3 regions of the Kitasatospora sp. NPDC059648 genome follow, and region 3 is predicted to be linked to each of the others. Evidence: riboswitches for the same ligand, from Rfam matches in the RefSeq annotation. Region 3 holds a riboswitch; each other region holds the start of a gene.
The links. A riboswitch is a leader RNA that binds a small molecule or an ion and turns the genes downstream of it on or off. The one in region 3 is predicted to bind thiamine pyrophosphate.

Region 1 (2,256 bases), on a different contig from region 3:
CCACGGCCTCGTTGAGGGCGGCGGCGACACCCGTGTTGGCGGCGCTGACGGTGGCCACCAGCTCGGCGAGGGTGGTGGCGGCGGGCAGCCGGCGGGGCTCGCCGTTGACGGTCAGGGCGATCTCGGTCGGGGTGGTCTCGGTCATGCGGAGGCCTTCGTGGTGGGGGCGTCGGGGGAGAACCGGGTGGGCGTGAACGGCCTTGCCGTCTCGGGGACTTCACCGGTCGCCAGGTAGTCGGCGAGCAGGTCGGCGGTCACCGGGGTGAGCAGCACGCCGTTGCGGTAGTGGCCGGTGGCGGCGACCAGCCCGGGCAGCGAGGTCGGGCCCAGCAGCGGGGCGTTGTCCGGCGATCCGGGGCGCAGCCCGGCCGCCGTCTCCCGCAGCGGGAGTTCGGTGATGCCCGGGACCAACTCGTGCGCGTCACGCAGGAGTTCGTACACCCCGCCGGCGGTGACGGTGGTGTCGTAGCCCTGCTCCTCGGTGGTCGCGCCGATGACCAGCTCGCCGTTCTCCCGGGGCACCAGGTAGAGGTGCCGGCCGCGCACCACCGCGCGGACGTTTCGGGAGAGGAACGGCCGGTAGGCGTCGGGGACGTGGAGGCGCAGCACCTGCCCCTTCACCGGGCGGACCGGGGGCAGCACCCCCTCGGGCAGGCCCGGCAGCCGGTGGCTGTGCGGCCCGGCGGCCAGGACGACCTGCTCGGCGATCAGGCTCTCCCCGGTGCTCAGCCGGACGCCGACCGCGCGGCCGCCTTCGACCAGCAGCTCGACGGCCTCGGCGCGCCGCCCCACGACGCCCGCCCGGTCACCGGCCAGCACCAGCGCGGTGAGCAGCCGGCGCGGGTCCACCTGGTGGTCGTCCGCGACGTGCAGGCCGCCACGCACGCCGGGGGCGAGCATCGGCTCCAGCTTGCGGGCCTCCCGGCCGGTCAGCCAGCTCGACTCCAGGCCGAGCCGCTGGTGGAAGGCGTGCAGTTCGCGCAGTTCCTCGCGGTCGTCGGAGTCCAGCGCGACGGCGATCGTGCCGCACCGGCGGTAGCCGGTGTCCTCGCCGCCGCTCGCCTCGGCGAGCTCGGCGGCGAAGGCCGCGTACCGCTCGTTGGAGGCCATGCCCAGACGCAGCAGGGGCTCCTCGCCGTACTGCAGCTCGGTGACCGGGGCGAGCATCCCGGCCGCGACCGCGGCCGCTCCGCGACCGGGGGAGGGGTCGACCACGACCACGTTCCCGAGCCCGCGCTGCGCGGCGCGCCAGGCGACGGCGAGGCCGATGACGCCCCCGCCGATCACCAGCACGTCGGCGCGGCTGCCCGTTGGCAAGCGTGACAAAGCTGCTCTCCTCCCTTCGCCGGTATGACCCGGATCAGGTTCGGACGGTCGCGGGCCGTGCCAGCCCGCCTCTCAGCCCGGTTCGCCGGGCTCCCGTGTGGTGCCCCCACCTTAACGCCGGGGGTCGGCCCGGCCGAAGGGCCGTACGAGGAGCGGACGAGGGGCGGACGAGGGGCGGACGGCCGTCGGGGCCCGCCCGGGCACTGAGTACAGTGACGGGCGTGGCAGAGCTGAGCGGAACGGACCAGGTGGTCGTCGTCGGAGCCGGGCTGGCCGGAGCGCAGTGCGCCCTGAAGCTGCGGCAGGGCGGCTGGCGGGGGCGGATCGTCCTGGTCGGCGAGGAGCCGCACGCGCCGTACGACCGGCCGCCGCTCTCCAAGGACGTGCTGCTCGGCAAGGCCGACGCCACCACCCTGGACATCGACTACGAGGGGCTCGGCATCGAGCTGCTCACCGGCCGCCGCGCCACCGGCCTCACCCCCGGTGTGCTGCACACCGACGGCGGCGACCTCCCCTACGGCTCCCTGGTGATCGCCACCGGCGCGACCCCGCGCGTCCTGCCCGGGGCCGAGCGGGCCCACCTGCTGCACACCGTGGACGACGCCCTGGCGCTGCGCGCGCTGCTGCGCCCCGGCCTGCGGCTGGTGCTGGTCGGCGCGGGCTGGATCGGCGCCGAGGTGGCCACCGCCGCGCGGCAGGCCGGCTGCGCGGTCACCGTGGTCGAGGCCGGTCCGGCGCCGGTGCCGGGCGCGCTGCCGACCGAGGTCGGCTCGGCGATGGCCGCCTGGTACGCCGAGGCCGGGGTCGAACTGCGCTGCGGCGTCGGCGTGGCCGCCGTCGAGCCCGGGGCGGTGCTGCTGGCGGACGGCTCCCACCTGCCCGCCGACGAGGTGGTGGTCGGCGTCGGCGCCCGGCCCGCGACCGGCTGGC
Region 2 (2,256 bases), on a different contig from region 3:
CGGTGCTGCCCTGCTACTGGATCTACGCCCGGGTCGGCGAGGCGCTGCTCGCGCAGGGCTCCCCCGACCCGCTGTACGCCAGGTGGATCGCCACCTACGGCGACGAGGCCTTCCAGTCCGTGGTGCGCCGGGTGCTGGCGCTCACCGACCGGCTCGGCGAGGAGCTGTCGGCGGCCGAACGGCGCCGGGTGGTCGAACACTTCAGGACCACCTCGCGCTACGAGTGGATGTTCTGGGACGCCGCCTGGCGCGGGGAGCGCTGGCCGGTCTGACGTGCGCCCCGCCGATTCTCGGGGGTCGTCCCGGGGGGTCGGATAAGGGTGATCTCGGGGTTCTCTCCGGGCCGTTGGCCCTCGTTCCGCCGCTCGCGCCCCCGTACGATCGAAGCATCGAAAGCAAGCGGGATACGGCACCGGACGGCAGCCGGCCCGAGGGGAGAAGAGGAACCGACATGGCTGAGCTCTGGAAGTCGCTGCCCTCCTGGGTGCGCAACATCGTCATCCCGGTGCTGGTCCTGGTGCTGGCCTGGAACGTCATCGCCTTCGTGTTCGGCGTGGTCGGCGCCCTGCTGAGCATCGTGATCAAGCTGCTGGTGGTCGTCGGCATCGCGGCCGCCGTGGTGATCCTGGTGAAGAAGGCCGCCAAGAGCTGACCCCGCTCCGCGCGCCGCGCGGAGCACCTCCGGAGGCCCGGTACCCCGTCCGCGGGGGCCGGGCCTCGGCCTTTGCGCCGCCTCTCCGACGGCTTCGCGCGGACGGCTCCTCGGCCGGTGCCCTGCCGGTTCCTCGGCCGGTTCCTTGGCCGGTTCCGTTCGGGGACCGTCTGGACCTGCGGCGATCGGCTCGCTACGGTGTTGGGCGTCATGTGCAGGCAACACCGCCTGCGACGCGGGAGCTCGGAGCACCGGGCTGAGAGGGCGCTGACCGGGACGTCGACGGACGGACCGACGGCTGCGTCGACCGCAGGAACCTGACCGGGTAATGCCGGCGTAGGGAGTAGAGGTCAGATGACCACGTTCGAAGCACAGCCGCAGTCTGCCCAGAGCGCCCCCAGCAGCGAGCGCACCGGCTACCCCACCCCGGCCTGGCGCAAGGCCTACCGCGACGGGTCCCGCCCGGACCTGCGGGTGCCCTACCGCGAGGTGCAGCTCACCAACGGCCGGACCGTCCCGCTGTACGACACCTCCGGCCCGTACACCGACCCCGCCTACGAGCCCGACGTGCGGCGCGGCCTGCCCGCCCTGCGCGACGCCTGGATCCGCCAGCGCGGCGACGTCGAGGAGTACGACGGCCGCGAGGCGCGCCCCGAGGACGACGGGATCAAGCACACCTCGCCGCGCGGGGGCAACCTGCGCAACCTGGACGCCGTCTTCCCCGGCCGGCCGCGCCGCCCGCTGCGCGGCCGCGGTGGCGCCGCCGTCACCCAACTCGCCTACGCCAAGCGGGGCGTGGTGACGCCGGAGATGGAGTTCGTGGCGCTGCGCGAGGGCCTGGAGCCGGAGTTCGTGCGCGCGGAGGTGGCCCGCGGCCGGGCCGTCATCCCGGTCAACGTGAACCACCCCGAGGTGGAACCGGCCATCATCGGCACCAACTTCCTGGTGAAGATCAACGCCAACATCGGCAACTCCGCCGTCACCTCCTCGATCGAGGAGGAGGTGGAGAAGATGACCTGGGCCACCCGCTGGGGCGCCGACACCGTCATGGACCTCTCCACCGGCCGCAACATCCACACCACCCGCGAGTGGATCCTGCGCAACTCCCCCGTGCCGATCGGCACCGTGCCGCTCTACCAGGCCCTGGAGAAGGTCGACGGCAAGGCCGAGGAGCTGAGCTGGGAGGTCTACCGGGACACCATCATCGAGCAGTGCGAGCAGGGCGTCGACTACATGACCGTCCACGCGGGCGTGCTGCTGCGGTACGTCCCGCTCACCGCGCGGCGCAAGACCGGCATCGTCTCGCGCGGCGGCTCCATCATGGCCGCGTGGTGCCTGGCGCACCACCAGGAGAACTTCCTCTACACCAACTTCGAGGAACTCTGCGACATCCTGGCCTCCTACGACGTCACCTTCTCGCTCGGTGACGGCCTGCGCCCCGGCTCCATCGCCGACGCCAACGACGAGGCGCAGTTCGCCGAACTGCAGACCCTCGGCGAGCTGGGCCGGATCGCCCGCGAGCGCGACGTCCAGGTGATGATCGAGGGCCCGGGCCACGTCCCGATGCACAAGATCAAGGAGAACATGGATCTCCAGAAGGAGAT
Region 3 (2,256 bases):
CAGAAGTCCACCCACCAGTCGGCCACCGCGGTCGGCGCGATGAACTGGTAGACGGCGAAGCCCAGCACCCACGGCAGCAGCATCGGCCAGCGGGACGGGGCCCGCTCGGAGAGGTCCCAGCCGTGCCGGCCGGCGCCGAAGAAGTAGTCCACCGCCAGCACCGCCAGCAGCGGCACGAACACCGAGCCGATCAGGCCGAGGAAGTTGCTGTAGGTGTCGGTGAACCGGTCGATCCGCAGCGCCAGCACGGTGGTCAGCACGCCGATCCCGCCGCTCAGCACCCGGCGGTCCACCCGCGGCAGCAGGTTCTGCAGCGACATCGCGGTCGAGTACACGTTGGCGAAGGACTGGTCGGTCTCGCGCAGCACCAGCACCAGCAGGAACAGCCAGCCGGCCCAGACGCCGAGGAAGGAGTCGAAGATCCGGCTCGGGTCGCCGTCGGACTGCAGCAGTGCCATCAGGCCGAGCACGTAGCACCAGACCTGGGCGACGGTGTAGCCGGAGAAGCTGCCCCAGAAGGAGGAGCGCGGGGTGCGCGAGTGCCGGGTGTAGTCGGCGGCCATCGGGACGAAGGAGATCGACACCGCGATCATCGCGTCGGTGGCGCCCAGGAAGCCGTGCCAGTTGCCCGCGCCCGGGTCCGGCACGCCCTGCCGGCCCAGCTGGATGGTGAAGTACACCATCGCGACCGCGACCGCCCCGGCCACGAAGCGGCGCAGCACCGCGATCGAGCCCAGCGGCCAGATCGTCAGCGCGGTGGTCAGCGCGCCCGCGAGCAGCACGAACAGCCAGCGGTAGCCGGCGGTGTGGGCGACGGTCTGCGCGCCCGCCGCGATGGTCAGCAGCTCGAACACGCCCCAGCCGATGCACTGGACGATGTTCAGCACCGTCGGCAGGTAGGAGAGCCGGGTGCCGAACAGCCCGCGCAGGTTGGCCATCGCCGGGGCGCCGGTCCGGGCGCCGATCAGCGCGGCCACGCCGAGCATCGCGGTGCCGACGGCCGTACCGGCCACGATCGCGGTCGCCGCGGCGGCCAGCGACAGCTCGCTGCCCTTCTCGCCGAGCACGGTCGCCGCGGTCGAGAAGCCGATCAGGCTGACGCCCAGGTTCATCCAGAGCGCGAAGTGGTCCCGGAAACGCAGGGTGCGCGGCGGCTCGGTGTCCAGCACCAGCGGCGCCTCCACCCGGTGGTCGAGCAGCGCGGTGGCCGTGGCCGAGACGGTGGGAAGAGCGGAGAAATCCTTGGACTCGGGCGCGCCCGAAGAAGAGGATGGCGAAGCAGGCGGCATGGCCGATACTCCCTACGCCGGCATTACCCGGACAGGTTCCGGCGGTCAGCGCCCCCTCGACGGTCAGCCTGTCGCTCGCCTGGCGTACCGTCGACATGCGCACTCTCAGCCTGGTGGGTCCAAGCTCCCGCGTGTCAGTTTGGAGCGACAGGCTAACCGGCACGGGTACGAACGCCAAAGGCCGCGGGGTGCGCGGTCCGCATCGCGGGATGCCGGCGGGGGTGGGGAGCCCCGGTCGTCGGTGGCGGCTAAGGATTCTTATGAGTTCTTCAGAGGGGTCCTTACGGCAATCGAATCGACGGTGCGAAAAACTATGGTCCTTGGTTCTGTCAGCTATGGAGGTCGTCCGTGAGCACCGAGCGCGAGGTTGGGCCCACCGGGCCGCAGGGGGAGCAGCCCGCCGGGGCCCAGGAGGCGGCAGGCGCCGCTTCCGACAGCACCGCTCAGGGCGGCCACAAGCCGACCATGGCGTTCAGGCGGGTTCCGGAGCCGGCAGCGGAGCCCGTGGCGCAGGCGCAGGCGGTGAGCGAGGCTCCGGCCGACGGCGCTCCGGTGGCCGACAGCGGCCACAAGCCGACCATGGCGTTCAGCCGGGTTCCGGAGCCGGCGGGCGAGCCGGTGGCCGACCCGACCGCGGCGGACGAGGCTCCGGCCGAGGGCGGGCACAAGCCCACCGTCGCCTTCACCAAGGTCCCCGCGCCGGAGGCCCCGGCCGCGCCGGCCGTCGAGGAGCCGGCCGTCGACCCGGTCACCGGTTACATCGACGCCCCGCCGCCGGTCCTGCCGCCCGCGCCGCCCGTCGCGCCCGCCTCGGTCCCGGCCGCCCCGGTCCCGGCCGCCCCGGCCGTGGCGGCGCAGGCCGCCGCTCCGGCCGCGCCCGCCGTGCCGCCGGGCACCAACCCGTACGCGACCCCGACCCACGGAGTGCCCGCCGCCGGTGTCCAGGAGCCGTACGGCGCCCCGGCCG

Region 1: another riboswitch for thiamine pyrophosphate. It lies ahead of thiO (glycine oxidase ThiO); the one in region 3 lies ahead of ACFV1W_RS17810 (purine-cytosine permease family protein).
Region 2: another riboswitch for thiamine pyrophosphate. It lies ahead of thiC (phosphomethylpyrimidine synthase ThiC); the one in region 3 lies ahead of ACFV1W_RS17810 (purine-cytosine permease family protein).

Annotation. Positions count from the first base shown of each region.
Region 1 covers NZ_JBHWDU010000014.1:95,823-98,078, forward strand. The annotation lists gene thiS (sulfur carrier protein ThiS) at 1-145, opposite strand, end outside; gene thiO (glycine oxidase ThiO) at 142-1,326, opposite strand; TPP riboswitch at 1,321-1,433, opposite strand; gene ACFV1W_RS11935 (NAD(P)/FAD-dependent oxidoreductase) at 1,539-2,256, shown strand, end outside.
Region 2 covers NZ_JBHWDU010000006.1:99,327-101,582, reverse strand. The annotation lists gene tenA (thiaminase II) at 1-272, shown strand, start outside; gene ACFV1W_RS06250 (DUF5326 family protein) at 452-652, shown strand; TPP riboswitch at 878-1,012, shown strand; gene thiC (phosphomethylpyrimidine synthase ThiC) at 1,007-2,256, shown strand, end outside.
Region 3 covers NZ_JBHWDU010000026.1:23,456-25,711, reverse strand. The annotation lists gene ACFV1W_RS17810 (purine-cytosine permease family protein) at 1-1,289, opposite strand, end outside; TPP riboswitch at 1,282-1,430, opposite strand; gene ACFV1W_RS17805 (trypsin-like peptidase domain-containing protein) at 1,638-2,256, shown strand, end outside.